Regions from separate parts of the Modestobacter sp. SYSU DS0290 genome, predicted to be linked through region 2. Evidence: riboswitches for the same ligand, from Rfam matches in the RefSeq annotation. Region 2 holds a riboswitch; each other region holds the start of a gene.
What was found. Region 2 has a riboswitch for thiamine pyrophosphate ahead of thiM (hydroxyethylthiazole kinase). Riboswitches for the same ligand answer to the same signal wherever they lie in the genome.
Positions count from the first base shown of each region.

Region 1: linked by a shared signal. The riboswitch ahead of ACI795_RS11015 (alcohol dehydrogenase catalytic domain-containing protein) and the one ahead of thiM (hydroxyethylthiazole kinase) in region 2 are both predicted to bind thiamine pyrophosphate.
Region 3: linked by a shared signal. The riboswitch ahead of ACI795_RS05025 (purine-cytosine permease family protein) and the one ahead of thiM (hydroxyethylthiazole kinase) in region 2 are both predicted to bind thiamine pyrophosphate.
Region 4: linked by a shared signal. The riboswitch ahead of thiC (phosphomethylpyrimidine synthase ThiC) and the one ahead of thiM (hydroxyethylthiazole kinase) in region 2 are both predicted to bind thiamine pyrophosphate.

Region 1 is NZ_JBJHAI010000010.1:125,883-130,083, forward strand. Features, by position in the region: gene ACI795_RS11000 (acetyl-CoA C-acetyltransferase) at 1-660, opposite strand, end outside; gene ACI795_RS11005 (SDR family NAD(P)-dependent oxidoreductase) at 788-1,573, opposite strand; gene ACI795_RS11010 (hypothetical protein) at 1,793-2,002, shown strand; TPP riboswitch at 2,007-2,115, shown strand; gene ACI795_RS11015 (alcohol dehydrogenase catalytic domain-containing protein) at 2,106-3,116, shown strand; gene ACI795_RS11020 (MFS transporter) at 3,148-4,201, shown strand, end outside.
Region 2 is NZ_JBJHAI010000005.1:169,074-173,274, reverse strand. Features, by position in the region: gene ACI795_RS07270 (tetratricopeptide repeat protein) at 1-364, shown strand, start outside; gene thiD (bifunctional hydroxymethylpyrimidine kinase/phosphomethylpyrimidine kinase) at 390-1,208, opposite strand; gene thiE (thiamine phosphate synthase) at 1,205-1,864, opposite strand; gene thiM (hydroxyethylthiazole kinase) at 1,864-2,658, opposite strand; TPP riboswitch at 2,650-2,742, opposite strand; gene ACI795_RS07250 (GNAT family N-acetyltransferase) at 2,801-3,253, shown strand; gene ACI795_RS07245 (hypothetical protein) at 3,498-4,043, shown strand; gene ACI795_RS07240 (LamG-like jellyroll fold domain-containing protein) at 4,067-4,201, shown strand, end outside.
Region 3 is NZ_JBJHAI010000003.1:114,016-118,216, forward strand. Features, by position in the region: gene thiO (glycine oxidase ThiO) at 1-102, opposite strand, end outside; gene thiE (thiamine phosphate synthase) at 99-719, opposite strand; gene ACI795_RS05025 (purine-cytosine permease family protein) at 716-2,050, opposite strand; TPP riboswitch at 2,044-2,155, opposite strand; gene ACI795_RS05030 (thiaminase II/PqqC family protein) at 2,265-2,879, shown strand; gene ACI795_RS05035 (TenA family protein) at 2,876-3,508, shown strand; gene ACI795_RS05040 (ABC transporter ATP-binding protein) at 3,510-4,193, shown strand; gene ACI795_RS05045 (DUF6297 family protein) at 4,197-4,201, shown strand, end outside.
Region 4 is NZ_JBJHAI010000005.1:41,188-45,388, forward strand. Features, by position in the region: gene ACI795_RS06665 (AAA family ATPase) at 1-572, opposite strand, end outside; gene ACI795_RS06670 (hypothetical protein) at 606-875, opposite strand; gene ACI795_RS06675 (M18 family aminopeptidase) at 1,025-2,308, shown strand; TPP riboswitch at 2,353-2,466, shown strand; gene thiC (phosphomethylpyrimidine synthase ThiC) at 2,460-4,201, shown strand, end outside.

The sequences.
Region 1 (4,201 bases), on a different contig from region 2:
GAGGACGACGCGGGCGGGGGTCTTGCGCGTGCCCGGCACCTCGACGCCGATGATCTCGTCCTCGAACCGGCCCTCGCGGATCGCGGCGCCCGCCGCCTGCTGCGAGCGGAGTGCCCAGGCGTCCTGCTCCAGCCGGTCGATGCCGTGCTCGCGGCGCACGTTCTCCGCGGTCTCCAGCATGCCACCGGGCACCGGGTGGTCGACGCCGCCGGCGGTCTCGCGGGCGCGGGCGAGGCGGTCGTGCAGCATCACGCCGTCACCCTTGGCGCCGGTGCGCAGCCCGAGTGCGTAGTGCTCGACGTTGCTCATCGACTCCACGCCGCCGGCGATCACCACCTTCCCGGCGCCGGAGGCCACCTGCATGGCCGCGTAGATGACCGCCTGCAGCCCGGACCCGCAGCGCCGGTCGATCTGCAGCCCCGGCACCTGGACCCCCAGCCCCGCGTCGAGCGCGGCGATGCGGCCGATGGCGGGGTTCTCACCGCTGGGGTTGCAGTGGCCGAGCACGACGTCGTCGACCTCGCCCTCGGCCAAGCCGGTCCGCTCGGCGATGGCCCGCAGCGCGGTGGCGGCGAGCTGGTTGGCGCTCAGGCCGGCGAAGACGCCGCCCATGCGGCCGACGGGCGTGCGCACCGGGGAACAGATGACGACGTCGTCCATGCACTCACTGTGCCAGCCCACCCCCGTGCCGGCGCTGCGTCGGCCTCCGCTCAGCGGAAGCCCGGACCGGACGACGCCCGTCCCGGCGGACCGGGAGGGGCGCCGTGCGGAGCGGTCGGGCGGGAGGTCAGTCGCGCGGCTTGGCCATCGCCTCGTGCGCGGAGGTCTTGAAGGCATCCGGCAGGACCTTGTTCATCGCGCCCTGCGCCTTGGTCATCAGCGAGGCGGCGACGACCTGCTTCTCGCCCTTCATCATCGCCTCGAAGCCCTGCTCGGCGACCTCGGCGGCGCCGTCCTTGGGGCCCTTGCCCATGGCGGTGTCCTCCAGGTCGGCCCGCCGGAAGAAGTCGGTGTCCGTCGGGCCGGGCATCAGCGAGGTGATGGTGACGGCGGAGTCCTTGAGCTCCTGCTGCACGGCCTCGGTCAGCGACTGGACGAAGGACTTCGAGGCGTTGTACACCGGCTGGTAGGCCCCGGGCATGGTGGCGGCGATCGAGGAGGTCACCAACACCCGGCCCTCGTTGCGGCCGGTCATCTCCACCAGCACCAGCTTCAGCAGGGCGGCGGTGGAGACGACGTTGAGCTGCATGACCTCGAGGTCGTCGGCCCAGTCGGTGTCGACGAAGGCGCCGCCGCGACCGACGCCGGCGTTGAGCGCGGCGGCGTGCAGCGGCCGCCCGAGGCCCTGGACCCGGGTCCACAGCTGCTCGATGCCCTCCGGGGTGCGGAGGTCCGCCTGGACGGGGATCACCTCGGTGCCCTCGGCGCGCACCTTCGCCGCAGCGGTGTCGATGGTGTGGTCCTCGGCGTTCACCACGACGTCGTAGCCGTGCTGGGCGAACTGCTTGGCGAGCTCCAGCCCGATGCCGCTGGAGGCACCGGTGACCAGGGCGAGCGGCTTGGTCTCAGTCATGGGCGTGCGGATACCCCGGCCCGGTGGAACGGAACCGTGCGCCGGGCAGGCCAGCTCGTCGGCTCAGGTCAGCAGTGCCCGATGCACGACCCGTGCAGCTCATCGGTCGCCAGCGCGTCCAGTGCCGAGCCCGACCGCACCGCGAGCGGACACTCCGGGTCATCGGCAGGGAGTCCGGCCACCACGTTCGGCGGCAGGGGCGCCCGGCAGACTGCGCGGGTGACCGAAGCGACGACCCCGGTGATCTGCTCGGGCAAGGGCTGCACCCACCCCGCCCGCTGGCGGCTGGTCTGGAACAACCCGAAGCTGCACACGCCGGACCGGGAGAAGGTCTGGACGGCGTGCGACGACCACCGCGAGCCGCTCTCGCACCACCTGGCGATCCGCTCGTTCCTGCGCCGCGTCGAGCCCTTCGGGCACGCCGGGTAGGTTCTGCGCTGCACACGGGAGCCCGGGCGCGGGCTGAGACGGCGGACGATCCCCGCCGACCGTCCAACCTGATCCGGTTCGTACCGGCGGAGGGAGCTGCCCGATGCTCGCTGCCCGTTTCCACGCGGCACACCAGCCACTGGCCCTGGACGACGTCCCGGTGCCCGAGCCCGGCCCGGACGAGGTGCGCGTGCGCATCGGCGCCGCCGGGGTCTGCGGCACCGAACTGCACTTCACCGACGGGCTGTACGCGCCGGCGAAGACCCCGATGACGCTGGGCCACGAGGCCGCCGGCACGGTCGAGGCGGTCGGCTCCGCGGTCACCGGGTGGGCCCCGGGCGACCGGGTGGCCGTCTACTACTACCTCTTCTGCGGCGCGTGCCGCTGGTGCCTGCGCGGCCGGCAGAACCTCTGCCTGGCACCCCGGGGCGTGCTCGCCTTCGCCGCCGACGGCGCCTTCGCCGAGCAGCTCGTCGTCCCGGCGCACTGCCTGGTGCGGCTGCCCGACGAGCTGTCGTTCGCGGCGGCCGCGCCGCTGTGCTGCGCCGGCACGACCGCGGTGCACGCGCTGACCGAGGCCGCCGTCGAGCCGGGCGATCTGCTGGTGGTCATGGGCAGCGGTGGAGTGGGGCTGGCCGCGGTGCAGGAGGCCCGGCGCCGGGGCGCCACCGTCGTCGCGGTCAGCCGGGACGACGCCCGCCGCGCCGCCGCCCGCGCGGCCGGGGCGACGGCAGCGGTCTCCCCCGCCGACCTGGCCGACACCGTGACCCGGCTCTCCGGGGGCCAGGGCGCCGACGTCGTCGTGGAGCTGGCCGGCGTGACCGCCACGCTGGAGCTGTCCACCGCGGTGCTGGGCCGGCGCGGCCGGCTGGTCCTGGTCGGCTACAGCGCCGACTCCCTCACCGTGAGCCCGCTGGCGATGGTCGTGGCCGAGCAGCGGGTGCTCTCCAGCGTGGGCAACACCCTGGCCGAACTGGAGCAGGCGGTGGCCCTGGCCGCGGCCGGCCAGCTCGCTCCCCCGGTGGCCGGCACGCTGCCGTTGAGCCAGGTCAACGACGCGCTGGAGCGGCTGCGCGCCGGCGACGTCGCCGGCCGGCTGGTGCTCACGCCATAACGGTCGGGGGGCCGTGTCAGGATCGCTCCTCGTGCGACGCCACCGCGGGGAGACCGCACTGCCCCGCGAGGTCGGCGTCCTCGCCATCGTCGCCTTCGTCGTCGCGCTGGGCTTCGGCGTGGTCGCGCCGGCGATCCCGCTGTTCGCCCGGTCCTACGGGGTGGGGACGACGGCGGTCGGCTTCGCGATCAGCGCGTTCGCCTTCTTCCGGTTCGTCTCCGCGTTCGCCGGTGGCTCGCTGGTCGAGCGGATCGGCGAGCGGGTGGTGCTGGCGGCCGGGCTGCTGATCGTCGCGGTCACCACCGGCGCGGCCGGGCTCGCCGGCAGCTACCCGGTGTTCGTCGCGCTGCGCGCGGCCGGCGGGGTGGGCAGCGCGATGTTCACCGTGGCCGCGCTGTCGCTGCTGCTGCGCACCGCCCCGCCCGCCCAGCGCGGCCGGGCCGCGGCCACCTACCAGGGCGGCTTCATCCTCGGCGGCATCGCCGGTCCGGGCGCCGGCGGCTTCCTCGCCGAGGTCTCCCCACGGCTGCCGTTCTTCGTCTACGCCGGCTTCCTGCTGGTCGCCGGGGCGGTCGCGCTGGTCCTGCTGCGGACCCCCACGCGACCGGCAGTCGAGGTGCCGGCCGCGCCGGTGGCCTCCGGCGTCGACCAGGGCGGCGGAGCCGACACGGCGGCCGCCCCCGGCGTGGAGGCGCCCAGCGGAGGCCTCCGGGCGGCGCTGCGCTCGCGGGCCTACCTGGCCGCGCTGGTGGCCAACCTCGGCGTGGGCTGGGTGCTGTTCGGGGTGCGCAACTCGCTGGTGCCGCTGTACGTGACCGAGGAGCTCGGCAAGACGGTCGCCTGGGCCGGTGCCGGGCTGCTGGCCGGGTCGGTGGCCCAGGCGGTCGGCCTGCTGCGCGCCGGGGCGCTCGCCGACCGCTGGGGCCGCCGCCCTTCGCTGGTCCTCGGCTCGGCCCTGGCCACCGCGTCGCTCGCCGTGCTGGTGCTGCCGCCGGCGACGGGTGCGTTCCTGCTCTCCATGGCCAGCTTCGGCCTGGCCGCCTCGCTGCTGGCCAGCGTGCCGGCCGCGGTGGTGGGCGATGTGA
Region 2 (4,201 bases):
GCTGCGCGCGGGCGCCGACCTGCACCCCTCCACCCGGGTCGACCTGGCCGACCTGCTGCGCACCGCCGGGCGGCTGGAGGAGGCGCGGAGCGTCCTGGAGGCGGGCGCGCTGCGCGGCGAGGAGGAGAGCTGGCGCCCGCTGGGCACCCTGCTCGCCGAGGAGTTCGACCACCCGGTCGCCGCCGCGGCCGCCTACCGGGCCGGCATCGACGGCGGTGACCTGCACTGCCACCACGACCTCGGGGTCCTGCTGCTGGACCAGGGCGACGTCGACGGTGCGATCGAGCAGCTGCTGCGCGGCGCCGAGGGGGGCGACCAGCTGGCCGCCCGGGTGCTGCGTCAGCTGCTGGACGCGGAGGGCTGAGTCCCCCGGTCCGCCACCGGCAGGCTCACCACCAGCCGGCGAAGTGGTGCACCGGGCCGTGCCCGGAGCCGACTCCGAGCGTCTCCCCCGCGGTCAGCGCGGCCTGCAGGTAGTCCCGGGCCCGGTCGACCAGGGGCGCCCAGTCCACCGGCCGTCCCGCCTGCCGCTCCTGGGCGGCCAGCGCTGCCAGCGCCGAGGAGAGCGTGCAGCCGGTGCCGTGGGTCGACGTCGTCACCACCCGCGGGCGCCGGGTCTCGACCACGCGGTCGGCGGTGACCAGCACGTCGACGCTCTCGTCCCCGCCCAGGTGCCCACCCTTGAGTAGCACCGCGGCCGGGCCCAGCGCCAGCAGCGCCCGTGCCTGCTCCGGCAGCTCGTCCACCGTGGTGGCCGGCGCGACGTCCAGCAGCGCCGCGGCCTCCGGCACGTTCGGGGTGATCAGGTCGCTGACCGGCAGCAGGTCGGTGCGCACGGCGGCGACCGCCTCCTCCGAGATCAGCCGGTCCCCGCTGGTCGCCACCATCACCGGGTCGCAGACCACCGGACCGCCCGGCCGCTCGGCCAGCGCGGCGGCCACCTCGCGGACCACCTCCGCGGTGCCGAGCATGCCGAGCTTGGTGGCGTGCACCGTCACGTCGGCGAACAGGGTGCGCAGCTGCTCCCCGACGAACTCCGCCGGGACGCCGTGCACGCCGGTGACGCCGCGGGTGTTCTGCGCGGTGAGCGCGGTGAGCACCGCGGTGCCGTAGGTGCCCAGCGCGCTGAAGGTCTTCAGATCGGCCTGGATGCCGGCCCCGCCGCTGGGGTCGGAGCCGGCGACGGTGAGGGCGACGGCGGCGGTCATCGGTCGATCAGCTCCCGGGTCAGGGTGGTGCGCAGTGCGTGGGCGGCGGCCGCGGGGTCGGCGGCGGCGCAGATCTCGGAGACGACACAGACCCCGTCGACCCCGGTGGCGGCGACCTGGGCGGCGTTCGCGGCGGAGATGCCACCGATCGCGACGGCGGCCACCCCGCCGGCGTGCGCCCGGGCGGCGAGTGCGCGGGTGCCGGCCAGCCCGAGCCCGGTGCCGGCGTCGGGCTTGGTCGGGGTGGCCCACACCGGGCTCAGCCCGACCAGGTCCACGGTCCCCCGCGGCAGCGCGAGCACCTCCGTGAGGTCGGCGTCGTCCCCCACGGAGACACCGAGGACGGCGTCCGGGCCGAGCAACGCCCGCACCTCGGTGGCCGGCAGGTCGTCCTGCCCGACGTGCACCCCGTCGGCGCCGGCGATCAGCGCCACGTCGACGGCGTCGTTGACCACCAGCGCCACCTCCGGCGGGAGGACCTGCTGCACCGCGCGGGTGAGCGCCAGCAGGTCGCGCCGGCTCGCGGTCTTGTCCCGCACCTGCACCGCGGTCACCCCGCCGGCGACCGCGGCCGCCACCACCTCCGGCACCGACCGCGGCGCGCAGAGCAGCGTGTCGGTGACCAGGTAGAGGGTGGGGTCGAACGCCCGCCGCATCAGGCGGTGCGGACGTCGGCGCGGCTGAGCGCCTCGCCGTCGATGGCGTCGAGGGCGTCCAGCCACTGCGGGGCGAAGGTGCCCGGCCCGTCGGCGAGGTCGGCGGCGACCTCGGCGGCCAGCGCCACGTGCGCGTGGGCGGCGACGGTGCCCAGCAGCGGGTCGCCGGTGGCGGCGACGTAGGCGGCGGTGAGCGCCCCCAGGGCGCAGCCGGCGCCGGTCGTCCGGGTGAGCAGTGCCGAACCACCGCCGACGCGCAGCGTCCGCTCGCCGTCGGTGACGACGTCCACCGGCCCGCTGACCGCGACCACGCCGCCGGTGCGCCGGGCCAGCGTCGCGGCGACCTCCACCGCGTCGTCCGGGTCGGCGGTGCTGTCCACCCCACGGCCACCCGCGCCGGCCCCGGCCAGGGCGAGCACCTCGGAGGCGTTGCCGCGGACCACGGTGGGTCGCAGCTCCACCAGGTCGGCGGCGAGCGCGGTGCGGAACCCGAGTCCGCCGACGGCGACCGGGTCGAGCACCCACGGAGTGCCCGCCTCGCCCGCGGCCCGGGCGGCCAGGCGCATCGCGTCGGCCGTGCGCTGGGAGACGGTGCCGACGTTGACCAGCACCGCGGAGGCGACGGCGGCGAACTCGCCGGCCTCGGCCGGGTCGTCGACCATCGCCGGGGCCGCGCCCACGGCGAGCAGCGCGTTGGCGGTGATCGCCTGGACCACGGTGTTGGTGAGGCAGTGCACCAGGGGTGCGGTGTCGCGCAGCGCCTCGCGGGCGGTGCGCAGGGAACTGGCGTCCACGCGTGACATCCCTTCGCCAGTGCGAACTGGAGCAGGTTCGACGGGTGTGTTCTCAGTCCCGGCGGGACACCCCGTGTCAGGACAGCGACGCTAACACCGCACCGCGGCCACCCGGCGGGGAGCGGCTTGCGACCATGGGTCGGTGACCGCCACACCCCGCCTGCGTCAGGCACCGTTCGCCGAGCTGACACCGGCCGAGCTCTACGGGATCCTCCGGCTGCGGGTCGACGTCTTCGTCGTCGAGCAGGCCTGCCCCTATCCGGAGCTCGACGGCCGCGACACCGAGCCGACCACCGAGCACCTCTGGTTCGCCGCCGACGACGGCACGGTGCTGGCCACGATCCGGGTGCTGCACAACGGTGAGGACCGCGCCATCGGCCGGGTGGCCACTGCCGTGGGCGCGCGTGGCCGCGGGCTGTCGGCCGACCTGATCCGCCGCGGCATCGAGCTGTGCGACGGTCGCACGATCGACATCGGCGCCCAGGCGTACCTGGAGAGCTGGTACGAGCGCTTCGGCTTCCGCCGGTCGGGTCCGGACTACGACGAGGACGGCATCCTGCACCTGCCGATGCGGCTGCCGGCGGCGCCGGGCTGAGCAGGGGTGGAGTCGGCGGCCTGGCCGACACCGCGTCACCAGGCCGCCCCGATGGCCGCCCGACCAGTCACCCAGTGGAGTGGCACCGTGACGGGTGGTCTTCCGGCGCCGGTCGCCCCGGTCCTAGCCTCGGGCCCGCAGGGGGTGACCGGAGCGGCCGTCCTCCCGGAGCCCCGGAGAGCCAGGCATGACGAAGGTGACGCCCCGCCGTCCCAGCCGTCGCGCGACGCGACGGGGGGCGGTCATGTCCGCGGCCGGTGCGCTGGTGCTCGCCACCGCCCTGGTGTGGCAGTCGGCCTACGCGGGGTTCACCGTCACCACCGGCGCCCTCGCGCTGCCCACCGTGAGCACCGGGACAGTGGTCCTGTCCGACGACGCCGGCGGCACCATGTTCACGATCCCGGACCTGAAGCGAGGAGGCACCGGCACCCGGTGCATCACGGTGACCTCCACCGGCACCGTGCCGGCGAGCGTCCGCATGTACGTCACCGGACGTTCGGACTCCAACGGCCTGGCCGACGCCCTGAGGCTCACGGTCCGGATCGGCACCGGCGGCGGGTACGCCGACTGCGCGGGCTTCCGCTCGAACGCGTCGGTGTACGACGGAACGCTGGCCGCCTTCCCCGCGGACCGGTGGGCCGACGGCCGGGGCGACTGGACGACGTCGGGCGACCCGGCCGGCGACCAGCGGACCTACGAGATCACCTACACCCTCCCGGTCAACAGCCCGGGCAGGGTGCAGGGCGGGTCGGCGACGGTGACCTTCGTCTGGGAGGCCCAGTCCCGATGAGTGCCTCCCCGGATGTCACGCCGGTGACCGCCACCTGGCGGCAGAGCCGCACGGCGCTCGCCGGCACGGTCCTGGCGCGCACCGTGCTGGGCACCCTGGTGCTGCTCGTCCTCGTCTCGGTGGCGCCGGCCGTGGCCGGCTGGCAGTCCACCGTGGTG
Region 3 (4,201 bases), on a different contig from region 2:
TGCGTCGTCCACGACGGTGACCGACAGCCCGCGCTGCGCGGACCGCCAGGCCACCGACAGGCCGATGAGCCCGCCCCCGGCGACGACGACGTCGAGGCTCACGGCGCGCCCCCGAGCTGCCGCAGCAACTCCCGGGTGGCGGCGGCCGGGTCGGCGGCGGCGGAGACCGCGCCCACGACGGCGACCCCGGCGGCGCCGGCGGCCAGCAGCTCCGGCACCCGCGCGGCGGTGACCCCGCCGATGGCGACCACCGGGACGTCGACGGCGGCGGCGACCTCGGCGATGCCGGCCGGGCCGAGCGCGTCGGGCAGCCCGGTCTTGGTCGTCGTCGGCCAGGCGGGGCCGACGCCGAGGTAGTCGGCGCCCTCGGCGACCAGCCGGCGGGCGAGGTCCGGGTCGCGGCAGGTGCCGCCGAGCAGGTGCCCGGGGCCGGCGACCCGGCGGGCGGCGGCCAGCGGCAGGTCACCGGCGCCCAGGTGGGTCCCGTCGGCGCCGACCGCCAGGGCGACGTCCACCCGGTCGTTGACCAGGCAGGTCGCCCCGGCTGGGGCGCAGACCGCCACGACGGCGCGGGCGAACTCGTACAGCTCCCGGTCGGTGCCGCCCTTGGCGCGGACCTGCACGACCGGCGCCCCGGCGGCGACGGCGGCCTCGACCGCGGCCAGCGCCGCCGGCCCGCCGCGGGCGTCGGTGAGCACGTGCAGCCGGCCCAGGGTCACGACCGGCGCCCCCGCAGCAGCGCCGGGGCCCGCACGACCAGGGTGAGGAGCACGGCCACCGCCAGGCTGACCAGCGACGCCGACCAGCCGTTGGCCGGGTCGATGCCCAGGTCGGTCTGCCGCGCGGTCCACCACGCCGTCCAGCTCGCTCCCGGGCCGGCGAAGTACGTGGGCAGGGTGAGCTGGTAGGCGATGAAGCCCGCCACCCACGGCAGCAGCAGCTCCAGGCGGGCGGGTGCCGTGTCGGAGGTGTCCCAGGCCCCGCGGGGGAGCAGCCAGTAGGCCACCAGGAACACCCCGGCCAGCGGCACGAACACCGCGCCGATCAGGAAGAGGAACGGCTCGTAGGCGGCGATGTCGAAGGTCAGCGCCAGCACGGTGGCCACCGCGCCGACGACCAGGACGAGCACCCGCCGGTCGGCCCGGGCGACGACGTTCTGCGCGGAGACCGCCGTCGAGTACAGGTTCGCGAACGCCTCGTCCAGCTCGACGACGACCAGCAGCAGCACCGCCAGCGCGCCCAGCGGCACGGCCAGCAGGGCGTCGACGACGTCCAGGCCGGCGCTGCCGTAGGCGGCCAGCGCGAGCACGCCGAGGGTGAACATCACGACGGTGGCGATGCCGTACCCCACGCTCGCGCCGACGCCGGCGGCCCGGCTGCTGCGCACGTGCCGGCTGTAGTCGGCAGCCAGCGGGATCCAGGAGACCGGCAGGGCGATGACGATGTCGGCCGCCGTCCAGAACGAGGTGGCGCTGCCCTCGGTGAGCTCGGGGAGCGGCTCGCGGAGCACCTGCACGTAGAGGTAGACCAGCGCGGCGAGCGCCGCCCACACCGCGTAGCGGGCGAGCACCCGGACGACGCCCAGCGGCCGCAGCGCCATGGCGGTGGCCAGCACGCCGGCGCCGAGGACGAAGGGCCAGCGCGGGGCGTCGAGCACCCGGGAGGCGGCCTCGGCGATGATCACGATCTCGAAGGTGGCCCAGCCGATGCACTGCACGAGGTTCAGCGCGGTGGGCAGGTAGGAGCTGCGCCGGCCGAGCAGGCCGCGCAGCAGCACCATGGCCGGCACCTGCTCGCGGGCGCCGGCCGCGGCGGTGGCGCCGAGCAGGGCCGCGCCGATGACGGCGCCGACGACGATGGCGCCGATCGTGACCGCGAGCGAGCGACCGGGCAGGACCACGTAGACCGCGGCGACCGGCAGCAGCAGGCTGATCCCGAGGTTGCCCCACAGGCCCAGCGAGTCGCGCAGGCCGAGGGTGCGCGGGGGCGCCTCGGTGAGGGTGAGGGGGGCGTCCCCGGCCACGGGGGACGGGTGGGTGGGGGTGCTCATCAGGTGTCGCTCCCTACGCCGGCATTACCCGGTCAGGTTCCAGCGGTCGGCGGCGCTCAGCCGCCCTCTCAGCCCGGTTCCGCCCGAGCTCCCGCACATGGCATCGGCCATGACGCCCGTCACCCTAGGCCACCGGGGCGCGCGGACCCGCCGCCGGGGAACCCCGCCGTCCGGAACTCGGCTGCCGGGGGCCGGTCTGGCTAGAGTCCCGCCCGTGCCGGTCGACGAGCTGCTGTCCCGTTCCCCCATCGCCTGGCGGGCTGCCACCGCGCACCCGTTCCTGACCGGGGTGCGCGAGGGGACCGTGCCGGTCGCGGCCTTCGACACCTGGCTGGTGCAGGACGCCCGGTTCGTGGCCGACCTGCTGCGCTTCCAGGCCCGGTTGCTGGCCCGCGCGCCCCGCCCGGCGCAGGCGGTGCTGGCCGGGGGCCTGGTCGCGCTGGTCGAGGAGCTGGCCTGGTTCGAGCAGCTGGCCGGAGCCCGCGGCCTGGACCTGGAGGCGCCGACACGGTCGGCCACCACCGCCTACGCCGAGCTGCTGGCCCGGCTCGACGGCGCCGACGTCCCGACCGGCCTCACCGCGCTGTGGACGATCGAGCGCACCTACCTCGACGCCTGGTCCGGCGCGCTCCCCGGCGCACCGCAGTACCGGGAGTTCGTCGAGCACTGGACCGCGCCGGGCTTCGCCGGGTACGTGGCCGGGCTCGCCGCGGCCGCCGACGCGTTCCCGGCGGCCGCCGCCGACGCGGAGGCGGTGTTCGCCGAGGTGGTCACCGCGGAGATCGCCTTCTGGGACATGGCGATGGAGGCGGCGGGGGCCGCGGCGTGAGCGTCGCCGCGGAGCTGTGGGCCGCCGACGCCGATCTGGCCGCGGCTGCGCTGGCGCACCCGTTCGTGCAGGGCATCGCCGACGGCACGCTGCCCCGGGAGCGGTTCGCCGGGTACGTGGCCCAGGACGCCTTCTTCCTCGACGCCTTCGCCCGCGCCTACCGGCTGGGTGCGGAGAGCAGCGGTGACCCCGGGGTGACCGCGGTGCTCGCCGACCTGCGGGCCGGGGTGCAGGAGGAGCTGCGGCTGCACGGCGGTTACGCGCAGCAGTGGGGGATCGACCTCGCCGACGTGCAGCCGCTACCGGCGACGTCGGCCTACACGGAGTTCCTCCTCGATGCCGCCGGGCGGGGGGACCCGGCGCTGACCTGCGCGGCGATGACCCCGTGCATGCGGCTGTACGCCCACCTCGGCCAGCAGCTGGCCGACCGGGCGCACGGGCCCTACCGGGAGTGGGTGGACACCTACGCCGCCCCGCAGTTCGAGGAGCTGGCCGCCACCCTGGAGCGGCTGCTCGACCGGCTGTGCGCCGACGCGTCCGAGGACCGGCTCACCGCGGTGCGGGCCGCCCACCGCCGGGCCATGGAGCTGGAGGTCGGCTTCTTCGACGCCGCGTGGAGCGGTGCCTGAGGTGGCAGGGCTCCTGACGGCCGAGGAGCTGCTCGTCGGCTACGCGGAGGGCGAGCCGGTCTGCGCGCCGGTCAGCGTCACGGTGCCGCCCGGGACCGCGCTGGGGCTGGTGGGGCCGAACGGCGCGGGCAAGTCGACCGTGCTGCAGACCCTGGTCGGGCTGCTCCCGCCGCTGGGCGGCACGGTGCGCTACGCCGGGGAACCGGTCGACGAGCGCTCGGCGGCCTTCCGCGCCGAGGTGGCCACCGTGCTGGACGAGGACGCCTTCTTCCCGGCGCTCACCGGGGTGGAACACCTGCTGCTGACCGCCCGCGGGCACGGCGTGGCCGACCCTGAGGACGTCGTCGCCCGGGAGGTCGAGGCGTTTGGGCTGGCCGGGCGGGCCGAGGCGCTGCCCTCGGCGGTCTCCTCCGGGCAGCGGCGGCGGCTCGCGCTGGCCGCGGCGCTGGTGCGCCCGGCCCGGCTGCTGGTGCTCGACGAGCCCGAGCGCCGGCTGGACACCGGGATGCGCCGGCAGCTGGCCGCCCGGCTGCGCGACGACGTCGCCGCCGGCGCCACGGTGGTGTTCGCCAGCCACGACCCGGAGTTCCTCCGCACCCTGGCCGACGCCGTGCTGGTCGTCGACGACGAGGAGTGCCCGCTGGTCTCCCCGGACGACGCCGTCGCCGCGCTGTCCGAGGGCTGAGCGTTGAC
Region 4 (4,201 bases), 130 kb from region 2:
CAGCGGCGCTTGAGCGCGTCGTGCACCTCCCGGGTGCGGTTGGAGGTGAGCACGACCAGCGGTGGCGTCTCCGCGCGGATGGTGCCCAGCTCGGGCACCGAGATGGTGAAGTCGCTGAGCACCTCGAGCAGGAAGGCCTCGAACTCGTCGTCGGCCCGGTCGACCTCGTCGACGAGCAGCACCGACGGGGAGCCCTCCAGCGCCTGCAGCAGCGGGCGGGCCAGCAGGAACCGCCGGTCGTAGAGCCCGGCCTCCAGCTGCTCGGTGTCACCGGTCGCGTGCGCGGCCTCGGCGGCCCGCAGGTGCAGCAGCTGCCGGCCGAAGTCCCAGTCGTAGAGGGCGTGGCTGGCCTCCAGCCCCTCGTAGCACTGCAGCCGGTACAGCGGGCGGCCGGTGACCTCGGCCAGCGCCCGGGCCAGCGCGGTCTTGCCGACGCCGGCCTCGCCCTCCAGGAACAGCGGGCGGTGCATGACCAGCGCCAGGTACGCCGCCGTCGCCAGGCCCTCGTCCGGCAGGTACCCGGTCGACTCGAGGGCGTCGGCGAGCGCGGCGGGGTCGGTGGGCTGCGTCACGCTGCGCAGCATCTCACCGCGGACGGCGGCTGGTCACTCCTCGGCCATCGCCGGCAGGTAGTCCTCGTAGCTGGCGATCACGTCCTCCAGCTCGACGACGTCGGGGAAGTCGGCGACGTCCTGGTGCCGGCGGAGGAACCGGACCGTGCGCAGCACGACGTCCTCCTCGTCGTCGGTGCCCAGCCGGTCGAGCACCTCGGGGGTGAGCTTGAACCAGGTGGTCACGTCCTCGGCCTCGGTGGCCTGCACCACCACGTACTCGTGCTCGCCCTGGCCCTGGATCTCGATGTCGTCGTCCGCCACGGCAGTGGCTCTACCCGCCCCCGCTCGGCGAAACGCAGGCCAGGCGGGTGGCCCCCCAGGTCCGCCGGCACTGGGCCGGGCTCGCGGCGTCCACCTGGTCGAGGGTGGGCGCCGGCACCGACCCCGGTCTCCCGGGGCACGATGGGCGCATGCCGGAGACCCCGACCGACGACCTCGCCCTCGGCGACGACCTGCGCGCCTTCATCGACGCCTCCCCCTCCCCGGGGCACGCGGTGGCCGAGATGGCCCGCCGCCTGGTCGAGGCCGGGTTCACCGAGCTGGTCGAGACCGACGCCTGGGAGTTGGCGCCGGGCGGGGAGCACTTCGTCGTCCGGCACGGCAGCCTGATCGCCTTCCGGGTGGGCAGCGCGCCGTCCGCCGAGGCCGGGCTGCGGCTGGTCGGGGCGCACACCGACTCCCCCACGTTCAAGGTGCGCCCGCACTCCGACGTCCGGCAGGCCGGCTACCGGCTGGTCGGCGTCGAGCCCTACGGCGGCGGGCTGTGGCACACCTGGCTGGACCGCGAGCTGACCGTGGCCGGCAGGGTCGCGCTGCGCGGAGGGACGACGGCGCTGGTCCGGCTGCCCGGGGCGCCGCTGCGGCTGCCGTCCCTGGCGATCCACCTCGACCGCAGCGTCCGCGACGGGCTGACGCTGGATCCCCAGCGCGAACTGGTGCCGGTCTGGTCGAACGACCTCGACTACCCCGACCTGCTGGAGTGGCTCGCCACCGAGCTCAGCGCCGACCCGCTCGACGTCGTCGGGCACGACCTGGTGCTCGCCGACACCCAGCCGGCCGGGGTCACCGGCGCCGACGGCACCTGGATCGCCGCACCCCGGCTGGACAACGAGGCGAGCTGCCACGCCGGCGTGACGGCGCTGATCGCCGCGACCGGCGGCCCGCGCACCCAGCTGTTCGTCGCCAACGACCACGAGGAGGTCGGCAGCGGCTCGATGTCCGGGGCACGCGGCAGCTTCCTGGAGGACGTCGTGACCCGGCTGGTGGCCCTCACCGACGGCGGCGACGTCCAGGCGCTGCCCCGGGCGCTGGCCCGGTCGCGGCTGGTGTCGGCGGACATGGCGCACGCGGTGCACCCGACCCGGTCCGACCGGCACGAGCCGGCGCACGCCCCCGTGCTCGGCGGTGGCCCGGTGCTGAAGCTGAACGCCAACCAGGCCTACGCCACCGATGCAGCCTCCAGCGGGTGGTTCGCCGAGCGGTGCGCCGGGGCCGGGGTGCCGGTGCAGCACTTCGTCTCCCGGGCCGACCTGCCGTGCGGCTCGACGATCGGCCCGCTGACCGCGACCCGGCTGGGCATCCCCACGGTGGACGTCGGCGCCCCGATGCTCGCCATGCACTCGGCGCGGGAGCTGGCCAGCGCCCGCGACGTCCCGCTGATGGTGGCTGCGCTGACCGCCTGCTTCACCGACTGAGCCGCACTGCTGCTGGTGCTGGGCAGCAGCGCGGCCCTAGGGTGACCACGACCCGCGGGAGCCTCACGAACCGAGGCTGAGAGGGCGGCAGGACCGGCCGCTGACCGTTCGTACCTGATCCGGTTCGCACCGGCGTAGGGAGGAACCCCTGATGACTGCTGCCCCCAGCCCGTCCGAGGCCGAGAACGGCGCGTTCCCCGGCTCCCGCAAGACGTACCTCGCCGGCAGTCGCCCGGATCTGCGGGTGCCGATGCGGGAGGTCCAGCTCACCACCGGCGACAGCGTCGTCCTCTACGACACCTCCGGGCCGTACACGGACCCCGCCGTCGTGACCGACGTCCGCCGGGGCCTGCCCCGGCTGCGCGCGACCTGGATCGGCGAGCGCGGTGACACCGAGGCGTACACCGGCCGCCCCGTGCAGCCGGTGGACGACGGCCGCCGCGCCGACGACGGGCGCGACCTGGACAGCGTCTTCGCCACGGCCCACCAGCCGCGGCGAGCGCTGCCCGGACGCACGGTGACCCAGCTGGCGTACGCCCGCCGGGGCGAGGTGACCGCCGAGATGGAGTTCGTGGCGCTGCGCGAGGGCGTCCCCGTCGAGCACGTCCGCAGCGAGATCGCGCGCGGCCGCGCCGTCCTGCCGGCCAACGTGAACCACCCGGAGTCCGAGCCGATGGCGATCGGCCGCAACCTCCTGGTCAAGATCAACGCCAACATCGGCAACAGCGCGGTCGCCTCCTCCATCGAGGAGGAGGTCGCGAAGATGACCTGGGCGACCCGGTGGGGCGCGGACACGGTCATGGACCTCTCCACCGGCCGGAACATCCACACCACCCGCGAGTGGATCATCCGCAACAGCGCCGTCCCGATCGGGACGGTGCCGATCTACCAGGCGCTGGAGAAGGTGAACGGCAAGGCCGAGGACCTGTCCTGGGAGATCTACCGGGACACCCTGGTCGAGCAGTTCGAGCAGGGCGTCGACTACGTGACCGTGCACGCCGGGGTGCTGCTGCGGTACGTGCCGCTGGCCGCCGGGCGCAAGACCGGGATCGTGTCCCGCGGCGGGTCGATCATGGCGGCGTGGTGCCTGGCGCACCACGAGGAGAACTTCCTCTACACGCACTTCCGCGAGATGTGCGAGCTGATGGCCGCCTACGACGTGACGTTCTCCCTCGGCGACGGGCTGCGCCCCGGCTGCATCGCCGACGCCAACGACGAGGCCCAGTTCAGCGAGCTGCGCACGCTCGGCGAGCTCACGAAGATCGCCTGGGAGCACGACGTGCAGGTGATGGTCGAGGGGCCGGGGCACGTCCCGATGCACAAGATCAAGGAGAACATGGACCTCCAGCTGGAGGTCTGCGACGAGGCGCCGTTCTACACCCTGGGCCCGCTGACCACCGATGTCGCGCCCGGCTACGACCACATCACCAGCGCGATCGGCGCGGCGATGATCGGCTGGTACGGGACGGCGATGCTCTGCTACGTCACGCCCAAGGAGCACCTCGGCCTGCCGGACCGGGACGACGTCAAGGACGGCGTCATCACCTACAAGATCGCCGCGCACGCCGCAGACCTGGCCAAGGGGCACCCCGGTGCCCAGGCCTGGGACGACGCACTGTCCGATGCCCGGTTCGAGTTCCGCTGGGAGGACCAGTTCAACCTCTCGCTCGACCCGACCACGGCCCGGGAGATGCACGACGAGACGCTGCCGGCGCCGGCGGCGAAGACGGCGCACTTCTGCTCGATGTGCGGACCGCACTTCTGCTCGATGCGGATCAGCCAGGACGTGCGCGCCTACGCCGCCCGGAAGGGGCTGGACGACGCGGAGGCGCTGCGGGCCGGGATGGCGGAGAAGTCCGCCCAGTTCCGCGACGAGGGCGGGCGGGTGTACCT